DNA from 2 places in the Streptomyces sp. NPDC017095 genome. Region 1 is predicted to be linked to the other one. Evidence: predicted binding sites of a transcription regulator. Region 1 holds the regulator's gene; the other holds the start of a gene.

Evidence for each region. The regulator HspR, encoded in region 1, represses chaperone genes until heat shock. The targets are predictions, from matches to a motif close to TTGAGNNNNNNNNNCTCAA.
Region 2: a site for HspR is predicted at 7,409-7,427, ahead of lon (endopeptidase La). Genes of this name have one in related genera too.

What each region holds. Positions count from the first base shown of each region.
Region 1 is NZ_JBIROU010000003.1:224,417-233,154, forward strand. It holds gene ACH4OA_RS07145 (PA14 domain-containing protein) at 1-1,033, shown strand, start outside; gene ACH4OA_RS07150 (heat shock protein transcriptional repressor HspR) at 1,105-1,572, opposite strand; gene dnaJ (molecular chaperone DnaJ) at 1,577-2,746, opposite strand; gene grpE (nucleotide exchange factor GrpE) at 2,780-3,445, opposite strand; gene dnaK (molecular chaperone DnaK) at 3,442-5,280, opposite strand; gene ACH4OA_RS07170 (MraY family glycosyltransferase) at 5,375-6,403, opposite strand; gene ACH4OA_RS07175 ((Fe-S)-binding protein) at 6,605-8,738, shown strand, end outside.
Region 2 is NZ_JBIROU010000016.1:134,948-143,685, forward strand. It holds gene ACH4OA_RS28135 (nitrate- and nitrite sensing domain-containing protein) at 1-1,997, opposite strand, end outside; gene ACH4OA_RS28140 (protein phosphatase 2C domain-containing protein) at 2,382-3,170, shown strand; gene ACH4OA_RS28145 (MarR family transcriptional regulator) at 3,244-3,735, opposite strand; gene ACH4OA_RS28150 (lysozyme) at 3,974-4,840, shown strand; gene lon (endopeptidase La) at 4,957-7,386, opposite strand; gene ACH4OA_RS28160 (spermidine synthase) at 7,558-8,235, shown strand; gene ACH4OA_RS28165 (response regulator transcription factor) at 8,348-8,738, shown strand, end outside.

The sequences.
Region 1 (8,738 bases):
CGCGAACGTCTCCTTCGCCTACACGCCCCGCACCACGGCCGACGTGGACAAGGTCAAGCCCCTGGTGCCCGCCGGGGCCTCGGTGACCTACGACGCGGCGACCGGCCGGGCCAAGGTCTCGTGGTCGAAGAGCAAGGAGATGGACCTCGCCGGCTACCGCGTCTACCGGCGCCTGAAGGGCTCCCCGTACGAGGCCGCGCCGCTGGTGAGGACCACCGCCACCAGCTACACCGACAGCACCCTGCCGGTGACCGGCGAGACGTACTACTACGAGGTCCGTGCCTACGACAAGGCCGGCAACGAGTCCACGGGCACCGCGGACCTGCCCGTCACCACCGCCGACCGGACCGCGCCCGGTGCCCCCGCCGGTCTGGAGATCACCGACGCCTCCGAGCAGAACGGCCTGCGCCTCGGCTGGAGCGCCCAGCCCGGCGCGGTCTCCTACCGGGTGTACCGGGCGACGAGCGCGAACGGCACCTACACCCGCCTCGGCACCGCCACGGACACCTCCTACCAGGACGCCACGGCGGCGGTGCGCACCACGTACTACTACCAAGTGACCGCGGTCGACGCGGCGGGCAACGAGTCCGCCCGGTCCGCCGCCCTCGACGGCACGCGCCGGGACGACACCCCGCCGCCCCCCGTCACCGGACTGACGGCCACCCCGACCGACTACGGCTTCGAGCTGGCCTGGGACCCGAACCCGGCGCCCGACCTGTACCGGTACTCCGTCTACACCGGCCGCATCCTGAGCGACGGCGGGGACCGGGTCTGCTCGGCCTCCGAGACCGCCTGGCTGATGCCCGACCAGACCTCCTACCGGTACGAGACGACGCCGGACGGCGAGGAGCGCTGCTTCTTCGTGGAGGCCGTCGACGACTCCTGGAACTCCCGCTACCGGCAGACCGGCGAGGCCGACGTGGTGGTCGCCACCGAGCTGGGCACGCCCCCGGCCGAGGACGGCACCGAACCGGCCTCCGAGGGCGGCACCGAACCCGCCTCCGCCGGCGGCCCGGTGACCCCGGCGGCCTGACCGGGACGCGCCGGAAAAGCGAGAGGGGCCCGGTCTCCGGGCCCCTCGTCGTACCGTGCCGCGCGCGTCGGTCAGTCCTGCTGCTGCCGCTTCGGCCGCCACACCACCAGCGCGCTGGTCTGCTGGACCTCCTGGTACGGCACCAGGTCGCGCCGGTAGGAGGCGTGCACCGCGGCCTCGCGCTGCCGCATCGCCGCCGCCGCGCCGTCCAGGGCCGCCTCCAGCTCCACGACCCGGGACTGGAGCGCGGCGACCTGGTTCTCCAGTTCGATGATCCGCTTGATGCCGGCCAGGTTGATGCCCTCGTCCTGCGACAACTGCTGCACCTGGCGGAGCAGTTCGATGTCACGGGCCGAGTAGCGCCGGCCCCGGCCCGCGGTGCGGTCCGGGGAGACCAGGCCCAGGCGGTCGTACTGGCGCAGCGTCTGCGGGTGGAGGCCGGAGAGCTGGGCCGCCACCGAGATGACGTAGACCGGGGTCTCATCGGTCAGTTCGTACGGCGAGAAACCCCCGCGCTGACGGGGACGACGGCCGTCCATCCTCTCAAGCTCCCTTCGCGGCCTCGAACAGCTCCGCCCGCGGGTCCTCCCCCGCGGTCGCCTCGCGATACGCCTCCAGCGCGTCACGAGCCTTCCCCGACAGGTCCGCGGGCACCCGCACCTCGACGGTGACCAGCAGATCGCCGCGGGTGCCGTCCTTGCGGACCGCGCCCTTGCCCCGGGCCCGCATCGTACGGCCGTTCGGGGTGCCGGGGGGCAGCTTCAGAGTGACGGCCGGGCCGCCGAGGGTCGGCACCCGCACCTCGCCGCCGAGCGCGGCCTCGGCGAACGTCACCGGCACGGTGACGGTGAGGTTGTCGCCCTTGCGGCCGAACACCGGGTGCTCCCCGACGTGCACCACCACGTACAGATCGCCGGCCGGGCCGCCCCGCTCGCCGGGCGCGCCCTTGCCGCGCAGCCGGATGCGCTGGCCGTCGGTCACCCCTGCCGGGATGCGGACCTGCATGGTCCGCGACGACTTGGCGCGCCCGCTGCCCTTGCACTCCAGGCACGGGTGCTCGGCGATCAGACCGCGGCCCTTGCAGTCGGGGCAGGGATCGGTCAGCGAGAAGCCGCCGCCGGAGCCCCGGGCGACCTGCCCGGTGCCGACGCAGGTCGGGCACACGCGCGGCGTGCCGTTCTTGTCGCCGGTGCCCGAACAGGCCTTGCAGGGCGCCTGGGAGGACATCCGCAGCGGCACCGTGGCGCCCTCGATGGCCTCCGTGAAGCTCAGCGTGACCTCGGACTCGACGTCCTGGCCGCGCCGGGGCTGGGTCCGCGTGCCCGTGGCGCCGCCGCGGTTGAACAGGCCCCCGAAGACGTCACCGATGCCGCCGCCGAAGCCTCCGCCCTGGGCGGCGCCCCCGAAGAGGTCGCCCAGGTCGAAGTTGAAGGAGCCGCCGCCGGCCGCGCCCGGTCCGGGGCGGAAGCCGCCGTTGCCGAACAGCGCGCGCGCCTCGTCGTACTCCTTGCGCTTCTTGGGGTCGCCGAGGATGTCGTTCGCCTCGGAGATCTCCTTGAAGCGCTCCTCCGCCTTGGTGTTGCCCTTGTTGGCGTCCGGGTGGAACTCGCGCGCCAGCTTCCGGTACGCCTTCTTGATCTCGGCCTCGGTGGCGTCCTTGGGGACGCCGAGGACCTTGTAGTAGTCCTTCTCGATGAAGTCCTTGGTGCTCATCCCCGACGTCCCTCCTTCCTGCCGGTGATGACGTCAGCCCTCCTCCGGGCCACCGTTCTCCTTGTCGTCGGCCGCCGCGTTCTCCTCGGCCTCCTCCGCCTTGACGGTCTGCGCGCCGGGCTGCGGCTCGGCGACGGCCACCCGCGCGGGGCGGATGGTGCGCTCGCCGATGCGATACCCCGGCTGGAGGATCGCCACGCAGGTCGTCTCGGTGACGTCCGGCGCGTAACTGTGCATCAGGGCCTCGTGGATCGTCGGGTCGAAGGGCTCGCCCTCCTTGCCGAACTGCTGCAGGCCCAGCTTGGCCGCGACGGTCTCCAGCGATTCGGCCACCGACTTGAAGCCGCCGACCAGTTCGCCGTGTTCGCGCGCCCGGCCGATGTCGTCGAGCACGGGCAGCAGCTCGGTCAGGAGGTTCGCGACGGCGATCTCCTTGACCGCGGCGCGGTCCCGCTCGACGCGGCGGCGGTAGTTCTGGTACTCGGCCTGCAGCCGCTGGAGGTCCGCGGTGCGCTCGCCCAGCGCGGTGCGCACCTGGTCCAGCTGGGCCACCAGGCCGGCGTTCTCTTCGGGTGCGTCCCCGGCCGGGGCCGCCGCCTCCTCCGCGGAGGGGGTGGCGGCCTTCGGCTCGGCGTCGTCGGAGGTGGCGCCGGAGGGGACGTCGGGCTTCTCCTCGAAGCCCGGGGTCTCCTCCGTCACGCGGCACCGTCCTTGCGCTCGTCGTCCACGATCTCGGCGTCCACGACGTCGTCGTCGGCCTTGGCCTCACCGGTGGCGGCACCGCCGGCGGCCTGCGCGCCCTGGGCGTCGGCGTACATGGCCTGGCCCAGCTTCTGCGAGACGGCCGCGACCTTCTCGGTGGCGGTGCGGATCTCGGCGGTGTCCTCGCCCTTGAGCTTCTCCTTCAGCTCGGCGACGGCGGACTCCACCTCGGTCTTGACCTCGCCGGGGACCTTGTCCTCGTTGTCCTTGAGGAACTTCTCGGTCTGGTAGACGAGCTGCTCGCCCTGGTTGCGGGTCTCGGCGGCCTCGCGGCGCTTGTGGTCCTCCTCCGCGTACCGCTCGGCCTCCTCGCGCATGCGGTCGACCTCGTCCTTCGGCAGCGAGGAGCCGCCGGTGACGGTCATCTTCTGCTCCTTGCCGGTGCCGAGGTCCTTCGCCGTGACGTGCATGATGCCGTTGGCGTCGATGTCGAAGGAGACCTCGATCTGCGGGACGCCGCGCGGCGCCGGCGGCAGACCGGTCAGCTCGAACATGCCCAGCTTCTTGTTGTACGCCGCGATCTCGCGCTCGCCCTGGTAGACCTGGATCTGCACCGACGGCTGGTTGTCCTCGGCCGTGGTGAAGATCTCCGAGCGCTTGGTCGGGATCGTGGTGTTGCGCTCGATCAGCTTGGTCATGATGCCGCCCTTGGTCTCGATGCCGAGGGACAGCGGGGTGACGTCGAGCAGCAGGACGTCCTTGACCTCGCCCTTGAGGACACCGGCCTGGAGCGAGGCGCCGATGGCGACGACCTCGTCCGGGTTCACACCCTTGTTGGCCTCCTTGCCGCCGGTCAGCTCCTTGACCAGTTCGGCGACGGCGGGCATACGGGTGGAGCCACCGACGAGGACGACGTGGTCGATCTCGTTGATGGAGATGCCGGCGTCCTTGATGACGTTGTGGAACGGCGTCTTGCAGCGCTCCAGCAGGTCGGCCGTCAGCTGCTGGAACTGGGCGCGGGTGAGCTTCTCGTCCAGGTGCAGCGGGCCCTCGGCGGAGGCCGTGATGTACGGCAGGTTGATCGAGGTCTCCGTGGAGGACGACAGCTCGATCTTGGCCTTCTCGGCGGCCTCGCGGAGGCGCTGGAGGGCCATCTTGTCCTTGGACAGGTCCACGCCGTGACCGGACTGGAACTGCTTGACCAGGTAGTCCACGACGCGCTGGTCCCAGTCGTCACCACCGAGGTGGTTGTCGCCGTTGGTGGCCTTCACCTCGACGACGCCGTCGCCGATCTCCAGCAGGGACACGTCGAAGGTGCCGCCGCCGAGGTCGAAGACGAGGATCGTCTGGTCGTCCTTGTCGAGGCCGTACGCGAGCGCCGCCGCGGTCGGCTCGTTGACGATGCGCAGGACGTTCAGACCGGCGATCTCGCCGGCCTCCTTCGTCGCCTGGCGCTCGGAGTCGTTGAAGTAGGCCGGGACGGTGATGACCGCGTCCGTGACCTTCTCGCCCAGGTAGGCCTCGGCGTCCCGCTTCAGCTTCTGCAGGATGAACGCGGAGATCTGCTGCGGGTTGAAGTCCTTCCCGTCCAGCGCGATCTTCCAGTCGGTGCCCATGTGGCGCTTCACCGAGCGGATGGTCCGGTCCACGTTCGTGACCGCCTGGCGCTTGGCGACCTCGCCGACCAGCACCTCGCCGTTCTTGGCGAAGGCGACGACGGACGGCGTGGTCCTGGCACCCTCGGCGTTGGTGATGACGGTGGGCTCGCCGCCCTCCAGAACGCTGACGACGGAGTTAGTCGTGCCCAGGTCGATGCCGACCGCACGTGCCATGGTTGATTCCTCCAGCTGACTTGAGTGGAACAGGCTCAAGTGTGCCTGAGGAGAACCGCTGGGTCAACAGACCTGAGCCAGCCAGGCTCAAGTCTTATCCGTTCCTTACGCGCAAGTGGCCGCTGACCTGCGTGGACGTCGTATGCCGGGCCTGCTGTTGGACGGGCGTGCGAAGGAGTACGAGCACGAACACGCCCAGGACCATCGCGCCGGCCACCCAGAGCGCGGCCTCGTCCCCCGTCCACCCCGCGTGCACCAGTACCCCGACGAGCACGGAAGAAAAGGACCCGGCCCCCAGCAGCACGACCGACCCCTGGGTGGTGAGCCCGAGCCGGCGCAGCCGGTGCCCGAGGTGGTCCGGGCCGCGCCTGAGCAGCGGGCGCCGGGCCGTGCTCCGGGCGAGGACCACCAGCAGCGCGTCGGCGACGGCGACCGCGCCGAGGCAGAACACCACCGCCGCGCTCGGCCCGAGCGCGTACCCCGCGCGCGTGAAGACGACGGCGGAGGACAGCACGAACCCGGTGAAGAGCGAGCCGCACGCGCCGAGGCCGATCCGCGCGGGATGCCAGTTGTGCATCAGGAAGCCGGTGAGGGCGGCGGCGACCACGCTCAGCAGCACGGCCAGCCCGTCCATCACCTCCGCCGCGGCGCAGGCGCCCACCCCGAAGGCGGTGACCACGCCGACCGTCCCGGCCAGCCCGTCGGCGTGGTCGAGCCCCTTGAAGGCGAGGGAGGACAGGACGATCCAGCCGACGGCCAGCAGCCCGCCCGGCAGACCCGTGTCGTCGTACGGGACCACCCAGGCCGCCGCCACGGCCGTACCGGCGACGAGCACCCGCGCGCGCAGCCGCCACACGTCGGCGACCAGCCCCAGCGCGGCGACCGCGGCGGCGGCCACCAGCAGGGTCCCGACCCCTTCCCCGAGCGGCGCGACCCGGCTCCACTGCCCGACCCCGGCGACCAGGCAGGTGACGGCCACGACCGCGAACCCGCCGAGGAGCGGCATAGGGCGCTGCCGGCGCCGGTCGAGGATGCCGGCCCGCAGGGCGGGCGCCCGGAGCGCCGCCGCGAGCACGGCGGTGAGGAGCAGGGCGGCGGTGGCGGCGGCGATCCCGTAGAGCACGGCTCTAAGGTAGGGGCGAAAGTATCAATTCGGTACGAATAACACGATCTGATTGCCGGGCGGCGACCCAGATCACCCCGCGCTCTGCTGCATCCCGGCGGAAGATAAGGGTAGTCTCAGACGGACTGCATAAGTTACCGCTTAGTAATGTCGATCAGCTCGGACAGCTCGTCTCAGAGCGAGGCCGCCTCAGGAGCCCCAATGCAACTCGCCGCGATCATCGTGTCGCTGGTCCTGATCGTGGTCGGCGTGGCACTGTTCGGCCGCGCCGTCCTCCGGATCTACCACCACATGCGGCTGGGCCAGCCGGTGCCGGCCGGCGCGCGGACCAATGATCCCGCACAGCGCACCGTCACCGTGGTCAAGGAGTTCCTCGGCCACACCCGGATGAACCGCTGGGGCATCGTGGGCGTGGCGCACTGGTTCGTCGCGGTGGGCTTCTTCACGCTGCTGCTGACGATCGTCAACGCGTTCGGGCAGCTGTTCAAGGCGGAGTGGCTCCTGCCGGTCCTCGGCGAGTGGACGCCGTACAACGTCTACGTCGAGTTCATCGGCACCATGACGGTGCTCGGCATCCTCGTCCTGATCGGCATCCGCCAGCTGAGCCACCCGCGCAAGCCGGGCCGCAAGTCCCGCTTCGCCGGCTCCAACTTCGGCCAGGCGTACTTCGTCGAGGCCGTCATCCTCATCGTCGGCGTCTGCATCTTCATGCTGCACGCCCTCGAAGGCGCCCAGCACCACGTGGACGGCTACGAGGCCTCCTTCTTCATCTCGTACCCGGTCGTCGCCTGGCTGCGGGGCATGGACCTCTCCACGCTCCAGAACCTGACGTACTTCTTCGCCGGCCTGAAGATCGCGACCAGCTTCATCTGGATGATCACGGTCTCGCTGAAGACCGACATGGGTGTGGCCTGGCACCGGTTCCTGGCGTTCCCGAACATCTGGTTCAAGCGCAACGCCACCGGTGAGACCTCCCTCGGCGCGCTGCTGCCGATGACGAGCGGCGGCAAGGCGATCGACTTCACCGACCCGGGCGACGACGACGTCTTCGGCGTCTCCCAGGTCGAGCAGTTCTCCTGGAAGGGCCTGCTGGACTTCTCCACCTGCACCGAGTGCGGCCGCTGCCAGTCGCAGTGCCCCGCCTGGAACACCGGCAAGCCGCTCTCCCCGAAGCTGCTGATCATGTCCCTGCGCGACCACGCGCACGCCAAGGCGCCGTACCTGCTGGCCGGCGGCGGCAAGACCATGGAGGGCGAGGAGAAGGCCTCCGCGGAGCAGCTGGCCGCAGTGCCCGCCGCCGCGCTCGCCGAGGCCGGGCGCCCGCTGGTCGGCACCGCCGAGGAGAACGGCGTCATCGACCCCGACGTGCTGTGGTCCTGCACCACCTGCGGCGCCTGCGTCGAGCAGTGCCCGGTGGACATCGAGCACGTCGACCACATCGTCGACATGCGCCGCTACCAGGTCATGATCGAGTCCGCGTTCCCGTCCGAGGCGGGCACGATGCTCAAGAACCTGGAGAAGAAGGGCAACCCCTGGGGCCTGGCCAAGAAGCAGCGCCTGGAGTGGACCAAGGAGGTCGACTTCGACGTCCCGGTCGTCGGCAAGGACATCGAGGACCTGAGCGAGGTCGAGTACCTGTACTGGGTCGGCTGCGCCGGCGCCCTGGAGGACCGCGCCAAGAAGACCACCAAGGCCTTCGCCGAGCTGCTGCACATCGCGGGCGTCAAGTTCGCGATCATGGGCGGCGACGAGAAGTGCACCGGTGACTCCGCCCGCCGCCTGGGCAACGAGCCCCTGTTCCAGGAACTGGGCATGGAGAACGTCGCCGCGCTGAACACGGCCTTCGGCGAGTCCCTCGACGAGGACGGCGAGGTGGACCCGGCGAGCAGGAAGCCGAAGTCCGCGAAGAAGATCGTCGCGACCTGCCCGCACTGCCTGAACACCCTCGGCAACGAGTACCCGCAGCTCGGCGGCGACTACGAGGTCATCCACCACACCCAGCTGCTCCAGCACCTGGTGGACGAGGGCAAGCTGGTCCCGGTCACCCCGGTCGAGGGCATCATCACCTACCACGACCCCTGCTACCTGGGCCGCCACAACAAGATCTACACGCCTCCGCGCGAGATCATCGGCAAGGTCCCGGGCCTGCGGAACGAGGAGATGCACCGCCACAAGGAGCGCGGCTTCTGCTGCGGCGCCGGCGGTGCCCGGATGTGGATGGAGGAACGGATCGGCAAGCGCATCAACAACGAGCGCGTCGACGAGGCCCTCTCCCTCAACCCCGACATCGTCTCCACCGCCTGCCCGTTCTGCCTCGTCATGCTCACCGACTCGG
Region 2 (8,738 bases), on a different contig from region 1:
TGGCGGTGGGCCAGGCGGGCCACGACGTACAGGCCGAGGCCGACGCCGTCGCCGTCCTCGTGGTCGTGGACGGACCCGGGGTCGAACGCGGCGAGGCGGGCGTTGAGGCGGGTCAGGCGCTCCTTCGCCATGCCGATGCCCTCGTCCTGGACCGACAGCATGACCTCGCCCGACTCCAGCAGCCAGCCGGAGACCTCCACCGGCAGCTCGGGCGGGGAGAACGCGGTGGCGTTCTCCATGAGTTCGGCCAGCAGGTGGGAGAGGTCGTCGGCGGCGAAGCCGGCCACGTGGGCGTGCGGCGGCAGGGCCGCGATACGGACGCGTTCGTAGCGCTCGATCTCGCTGACCGCGGCCCGGACCACGTCGACCAGCGGCACCGGGCCGGGGTGCTGCTGGACGTGCTCCGTGCCGGCGAGGACCAGCAGGTTCTCGCTGTGCCGGCGCATGACCGTGGCGAAGTGGTCCAGCTTGAAGAGGGTGGCGAGCCGCTCGGGGTCCTGCTCGCGCTCCTCCAGGCCCTCGATGACCGCGAGCTGGCGCTCGACCAGGGTCAGGGTGCGCAGGGCGAGGTTGACGAAGGTGGAGCCGATGCTGGTGCGCAGCCGCTCCAGCTGGGCGGCGGACTCGGCGAGTTCGGCGCGCAGCTCCTCGCGGGCGTCGGCCATCTTCTGCCGCTGGCCCACCAGGTGCTTGCGGTCGGTCTCCAGGGTGCCCACCCGCTCGTGCAGGGCGACGGCGTGCGCGTGCAGGGCGTTGACCGAGCGGACCACCTGGGCGAACTCGTCGTTGCGGCCCGTGAAGGCGATCGGCTCCTGGGCCGTGGGGTCCTCGGCCCCGGCCAGGCGGGCCGAGCCGCGGCGCAGGACGGACAGCGGGCGGGTCAGGGTGCGGGCCATGGCGGTGGCGACACCGACCGCGACCAGCAGCAGGACGCCGAGGACGGCGACTCGGACCTCCAGGGCGGTGACGTCGTCGTCCCGCAGCTTCTCGAGGTCCTTGGTGCGGTGGTCGTAGAGCGCGGACTCGGCGCCGCGCATCAGGTCGACGCGGGCGGACAGGGCCGCGTCCAGCTTCTTGGCGCTGGTCGTCAGCTCGCTGTCGGCGAGGGTGGGCTCGTCGGTGAGCGCGGCCAGGTACTTCTCGGCCGAGTTGACCTCGGCGCCGGTGACGGTGGAGTCATAGGAGTCGACGGCCGCCTTGGGCGCGGTGTCCCGGAAGCCGGCGAGGGCCGCGTCGGCGCGCAGCCGGGCCTGCTGGGCGGCGGCGGTGAGCGCGTCGCGCCGCTTGCGGTCCTCGTCGGTGCCGGTGGCGGTCGTGGTGGGCAGGCCGGTGACGGGGTCGGTCACCGTCTGGGTGCCGCCCGGGACGTTCAGCGCGGCCAGCAGCAGGCCGCGGGCGGCCGCGGACTGCTGGACGGCGGAGTCCAGCTCGGCCAGGGCGTGCGCGCCGGAACCGGCCCGCGGCGGCGTCCGCTCGGCCAGTTGCTCGGCCAGCCGGTGCAGCTCGGTGATGGCCGCCGTGTACGCCTGGTGGGTCTGGAGGGCGTCGTCCTTGCCGGTGAGCGCGGCGCGGCGGACGGCGCCGATGCGGTCCAGGGCGGTGCGCAGGTCCGCCGGGGTGTCGGTGTCGGCGCGCAGCTCCTGGACCTGCCGGTCCACGCGGGCGCTGCGGTCCTCGGAGGGCGCCTTGGACTTGGGGCGGCCGGCCGCGACGTAGGAGGTGACCTGGTCGCGTTCGTCGGCCAGCGAGTGGGCGAGCGTCAGCGCGTCCTGGGTGCGGACGGCGAGCGTCACCAGTTCCTGGGAGTCGCCGACGTCCCCGGAGGCGCCGAGCAGCGCGGGCGCGCCGGCCCCGGCCACGGCGGCGGCCACCACGGCGACGGCGACGATCAGCCGGGTGCGCACATGGCGGGGGCGACCGGTGCCCATGGGTGTCTCGGGGACGGTCCCCGCGGGGGCCGTCTGACTGCCTGTGCGCCGAGGCCGCTTTTTCTGCACCGGTGCTCGCATTCCTGAACTCGTCTACCCAGGGGTCCGGGTGGCACCCCGTCAGCTCGGTGCCAGGTGGTGCGTACACCCGGTTCGTATGGTTCCCGACCCTCCCAGCGCCGGTGGGCAGTGGTCGCGCATCACCTGACCCGCCACCCGAAGGAGTGAACATCGGAGGGGAGTTGGCGGGCAAGTTCCTCTGGCGTGTGCCCGGCTCCCCCGCGGCGGGCCGGTTGGACGCGCGCGGCAGGCTTTGGCAGTATTCGCCACCACGCCTTCCCGGACTGCCCCATTCTCCCCCAAATCAGGCGTCTGACCTGCGAGGTCGCGGAATTCCACCGGTCCTTGCCGGCCGTTGGCGCGCCATGTGAAGGGCTCGTGCAGACTGGCCGGATGCGCACTGATCTTGTTTCGGAACCCGGCGCCCCGGGCCGCCCCAACGAGGACTTCGCCGGTGTCGGACTACCCGCCTGCGGACAGGGAGGTTGCGCGATCGTCCTGGACGGAGTGACCCCGCCCCGGGGCGGGACGGGCTGTCTGCATTCCGTGCACTGGTTCACGGCGCGGCTGGGCGGTGCGCTGACCGAACTGACCGTTTCCTGCCGAGATCTGACGCTGGCGGAGATTCTCGCGCGGGCGATCCGGCGTACCGCCGACGCCCATGCGGACACCTGTGACCTTTCTCACCCGCGGACGCCTCAGGCAACCGTCGCCCTGGCCCGCTGGTCCGCCGCGGAGGTCGAGTACCTGGTGCTGTCCGACGCCGCGCTGCTGCTGTGCGGGCCCGACGGCGGGGTCACCCCGGTGCTGGACGACCGGCTCGCCCGGCTCCCGCCCGCCGCGCTGGCCACGGAGTCCCTGGTCGACACGCGGCTGCGCAACAAGGAGGGCGGCTTCTTCACGGCCGCCGCCGATCCGGCGGTCCACGCGCGCGCGGTCACCGGGGTGCTGCCCCGGCACGCGGTCCGGGCGCTGGCCGCGCTGACGGACGGCGCGGCCCGCTGGACGGAGACGTTCGGCGCGGGCGACTGGACGGCCCTGTTCGAGGTGGTCGCCAAGGAGGGCGCCCGGTCGCTGGTCGAGCGGGTGCGGGAGCTGGAGGCGGCGGACCGCGAGCGGCGGGCGTTCCTGGGGCGGGGCAAGACGCACGACGACGCGACGGTGGTCTACGCGGAGCTGTGAGGCGCCCCGGGGCGTGCGGCGGCCGGGCGGCCGGCCGGGCCCGCACGGGCGCGGGGAGCCGGCGGCGGGGCGGTCATCTGGCCATGACGCCGTTCAGCTCGTGCAGCAGCCGGGCCAGTTCGGAGACCTCGCGGCGGTCCCAGTGGGCGAGCTGGCGGACGTAGCGGGCGCGGCGGGCCTCGCGGACGGTGCCGACGCGGCGGCTGCCCTCCTCGGTGAGGGTGACGAGCCAGGCGCGGCCGTCGGCCGGGTCGGGTTCGCGGGCGACGAGGCCCAGCTCCTCCAGGGCGCGCAACTGGCGGGACATGGTGGCCTTGCCGACCCCGATGTAGGCGGCGAGTTCCGTGGCCCGCTGGCCGCCCAGTTCGTCCAGCCGGATGAGCAGGCCGTACGCGGAGGACTCCAGGTCGGGGTGGACCTCCCGGGCCATCTCCGCCTGGCTGGCCCGGGCGCGCCGCAGCAGTACGGTCAACTCGCGCTCCAGCGACAGGAATTCCTGGTCTGCACCACTGGGCGTCGCCTGGCCGGCGGCGCGCAGCGCGCCGTCGTTTGCGTCCTCGTGCACGTCAGCACCCCTGATCGGTTTCGCAGTCCTGAAAGTTTCTGTCACACGTCGCCATCACCGCAGCTCCGCCAGTATTTCGCAGGCGTAGACCAACGGCGTCGTCCGGACCCCCTTCCACGCCGTCATCTACGTGCGTAGCTTCTTTATCACGCGACGAATGGCATGCCCACGCCAGTGGCACGCGGTCAGCCCCCCACGACCCCGCCCGCTTCCCCGCTCCCCTCCCCGGAGGCACGTCATGACCGTGCTCAGACCCGGTTCCGCCCGCCGCACCCGCCCCCGCCTCTCCCGCCGCATCACCCTCGGCTCCCCGCGCCGGCTCGCCGTCGTGGTCACGGCACTGGCCGCGGGCCTGTCCCTCACGCTCCCGCTCGCCTCCGCGCAGGCCGCGAGCACGCCCGCCCGCGGCTCCGCCTACATGGGCATGGGCGTCCTCGCCCACGACGGCCGGGACGGCACGCCCAGCACGGGCGACGCCACCCAGACCGAGGGCGTGGACGTCTCCGGCTACCAGGGCAACGTCGCCTGGTCCACCCTGTGGGGCAGCGGGGTCCGCTGGGCCTACACGAAGGCGACGGAAGGCACGTACTACACGAACCCGTACTTCGCCCAGCAGTACAACGGCGCCTACAACGTGGGCATGATCCGCGGCTCCTACCACTTCGCCACCCCGGACACCACCAGCGGCGCCACCCAGGCCAACTACTTCGTGGACCACGGCGGCGGCTGGTCCCGCGACGGCAAGACCCTGCCCGGCGCCCTCGACATCGAGTGGAACCCCTACGGCGCCGCCTGTTACGGCAAGACCGCGAGCCAGATGGTCGCCTGGATCGCCGACTTCCTCGCCGCCTACAAGGCCCGCACCGGCCGGGACCCCGTGATCTACACGGCCACGAGCTGGTGGACCCAGTGCACCGGCAACTACGGCGGCTTCGCGGTGAACAACCCGCTGTGGATCGCCCGTTACGCCGCCGACCCGGGCACGCTGCCGGCCGGCTGGTCGTACTACACGATGTGGCAGTACACCTCCTCCGGGCCGACGGTCGGGGACCACGACAAGTTCAACGGCGCCCTGGACCGGGTGCAGGCCCTCGCCAACGGCTGAGGCACCGCCCGGCCGCGCGCGATGCCCCCGGCCGGCCGGCCGGGGGCGTTCCGGGCGCACGACGGGGGCCCGGGTCTCCCTCAGGGAACCCGGGCCCCGCCGTCCCGTGACGTCCGTCACGCCGCCACGGGAACCTCCGGCTCCGCGGCGCTCGTGGCGGGCGCGAGAGCCAGCTCCAGGACCTGGCGGACATCGGCCACGGTATGCACCTCCAGCGTGTCCAGCACCTCGGCCGGGACGTCGTCCAGGTCGGGCTCGTTGCGCTTGGGGATGATCACGGTGGTCACCCCGGCGCGGTGGGCGGCGAGCAGCTTCTGCTTCACGCCGCCGATCGGCAGCACCCGCCCGGTCAGCGAGACCTCGCCGGTCATGGCCACATCGGTGCGGACCAGCCGGCCGGAGAGCAGCGAGGCGAGGGCCGTGGTCATCGTGACGCCCGCGCTCGGACCGTCCTTGGGCACCGCGCCCGCCGGGAAGTGGATGTGCACGCCCCGGTCCTTCAGACCCGCCACCGGCAGCTCCAGCTCGGCGCCGTGGCTGCGCAGGAAGCTCAGCGCGATCTGCGCGGACTCCTTCATCACGTCCCCGAGCTGACCGGTGAGGGTCAGGCCCGCCGCGCCGGTCTCCGGGTCGGCCAGGGACGCCTCCACGAAGAGCACGTCACCGCCGGCGCCGGTGACCGCGAGCCCGGTGGCCACGCCGGGGACGGCCGTACGGCGCTCGGCCGGGTCCTGGGCGGACTCGGGCACGTGGTGCGGCCGGCCGATCAGCCCGCGCAGCTCGCCGTCGGTGACCGTGCACGGCAGCTCCCGCTCGCCCAGTTCGTGCTGGGCGGCGACCTTGCGCAGCAGCCGGGCGAGGGACCGCTCCAGGGTGCGCACGCCCGCCTCGCGGGTGTACTCGCCGGCCAGCTTGCGCAGCGCGCTGTCGTCGATCGTGACCTCGGCCCGGTCCAGGCCGGCCCGCTCCAGCTGGCGCGGGAGCAGGTGGTCGCGGGCGATGACGATCTTCTCGTCCTCGGTGTAGCCGTCCAGGCGGACGATCTCCATCCGGTCGGCGAGGGCCTCCGGGATGGCCTCCAGGACGTTGGCGGTGGCGAGGAAGACCACGTCGGACAGGTCCAGCTCGACTTCCAGGTAGTGGTCCCGGAAGGTGTGGTTCTGCGCCGGGTCGAGGACTTCGAGCAGGGCGGCGGCCGGGTCGCCCCGGAAGTCGGAGCCCACCTTGTCGATCTCGTCCAGCAGGACCACCGGGTTCATCGAGCCGGCCTCCTTGACGGCCCGCACGATCCGGCCGGGCAGCGCGCCGACGTACGTACGGCGGTGGCCGCGGATCTCGGCCTCGTCGCGGACGCCGCCGAGGGCGACCCGGACGAACTTGCGGCCCATCGCGTGGGCGACGCTCTCGCCGAGGCTGGTCTTGCCGACGCCGGGCGGGCCGACCAGGGCGAGCACGGCACCGCCGCGCCGCCCGCCGATGACGCCCAGGCCGCGGTCCGCGCGCCGCTTGCGCACGGCCAGGTACTCGGTGATGCGCTCCTTGACGTCCTCCAGGCCCGCGTGCTCGGCGTCCAGCACCGCCTTGGCGCCCTGGATGTCGTACGCGTCCTCGGTCCGCTCGTTCCACGGCATCTCCAGGACGGTGTCCAGCCAGGTCCGGATCCAGGAGCCCTCGGGCGACTGGTCGGAGGCGCGCTCCAGCTTGTCGACCTCCTTCAGCGCGGCCTCGCGGACCTTCTCCGGCAGGTCGGCGGCCTCCACGCGGGCGCGGTAGTCGTCGCTCTCCTCGGCCGAATCCTTGGAGTTCTCGCCGTTCAGCTCGCGCAGCTCCTTGCGGACGGCCTCGAGCTGACGGCGCAGCAGGAACTCGCGCTGCTGCTTGTCGACGCCCTCCTGGACGTCCTTGGCGATGGTCTCGGCCACCTCCTGCTCGGCGAGGTGGTCGCGCAGCTGCTGGGTGGCCAGCCGGAGCCGGGCCACCGGGTCGGCGATCTCCAGCAGTTCGACCTTCTGGTCGGTGGTCAGGAACGGCGAGTAGCCGGAGTTGTCGGCCAGCGCGGACACGTCGTCGATGGCCTGGACGCGGTCCACGACCTGCCAGGCGCCGCGCTTCTTCAGCCAGGTGGTGGCGAGCGCCTTGTACTCCTTGACCAGTTCGGCGACGTGGCCCGGCAGCGGCTCCGGCACGCTCTCCCCGACGCTCGCGCCCTCGACCCAGAGCGCGGCGCCCGGTCCGGTGGTGCCGGCGCCGATACGGACCCGGCTGCGGCCGCGGACCAGGGCCCCGGGGTCACCGTCGGCCAGCCGTCCGACCTGCTCCACCGTGCCGAGGACACCTGTCTTGGCGTAGGTGCCGTCGATCCGCGGCACCAGCAGGACCCTGGGCTTGCCGGGTTCGGAACGGGCGGCGGCCTGCGCGGCCTCCACCGCGGCCCGCACCTCGGCGTCGCTCAGGTCCAGTGGCACCACCATGCCGGGCAGTACGACCTCGTCGTCGAGCGGCAGCACGGGCAGGGTCAGCGTGAACGCCGGTGACTCAGCAGCCATGATCTCCCCTTAGGCAGTCAACTTGAGCTATGCCGACTCAATGTTCTGGCGGCTCCCAATGTTCCCGAAGCGGTGTTCGCTCTGAGCGATCACTTGCCGGCCGCCACTCGTCCGTGGACGTCCCGCGCAATTCCCGTGAACGTCCGGCCCTGTTCGAGCAGGATGGGGGCCATGACTGCCGTGTACGACACTCCCGTGGTCCTGGACCGGCGCGACGGCCCGTACGGCGAGGTGGTGCTGCGCCGGCACGGCGCGCTGCTGCAGATCATCGCCAACGGCTGCTTCCTGATGGACACCTCCGACGGCCGCTCGGAACGCCTGCTGGTGGACGCCGCGCGCACCGCGCTGGACGGCCGGCCGGCGCCGGAGGTGCTGATCGGCGGGCTGGGCGTGGGCTTCTCGCTCGCACACGCCGCGGCCGATCCCGGCTGGGGCCGGATCACCGTGGTGGAGCGCGAGCCCGCCGTCATCGACTGGCACCGGGAGGGCCCGCTGTCCGCGCTGTCCGCCGCCGCGCTCGCCGACCCGCGCACCCGGATCGTACGAGCCGATCTCGTGGCGTACGTCAATGAGACATCCGACACGTTCGACGCGCTGTGCCTCGACATCGACAACGGCCCCGGCTGGACCGTCACGGAGGACAACGACGGCCTGTACTCGCCGGCCGGACTCGCCGCCTGCGCACGGGTGTTGAGACCCGGCGGGGTGCTCGCGGTGTGGTCGGCCGAGCCCTCTCCGGAATTTGAAGGAACCTTGCGGAATGCCGGGTTCCAGCAGGTGCGTACCGAAGAGGTGCCGGTTGCCCGGGGCGTTCCCGACGCCGTCCACCTCGCCGTCCGGCCTGGATAGCGACAGCGCGGTGAGTCCCCGTAATGTGCTGCCCTGACGCGGATCATTCAAGCGTCAAACGCAGACATGGGATCACCCCACGGATTCCGGAAAGCAACAACAGGGGCGGGCGATGGAGCAGACACACACCTCCCAGAGCGGCGCGGCGACGACCACCCCCGGCGCACAGCGCCGGGTGCTGGTCGTCGAGGACGATCCCACGATCGTCGACGCCATCGCGGCCCGGCTCCGTGCCGAGGGATTCCTGGTGCAAACGGCGGGGGACGGTCCGGCCGCCGTCGACACGGCCGAGGCCTGGCAGCCGGATCTGCTGATCCTCGACATCATGCTGCCCGGCTTCGACGGCCTCGAGGTGTGCCGGCGGGTGCAGGCCCAGCGGCCGGTGCCGGTGCTGATGCTCACCGCGCGGGACGACGAGACGGACATGCTGGTCGGGCTGGGCGTGGGCGCCGACGACTACATGACCAAGCCGTTCTCCATGCGGGAGCTGGCGGCCCGTGTGC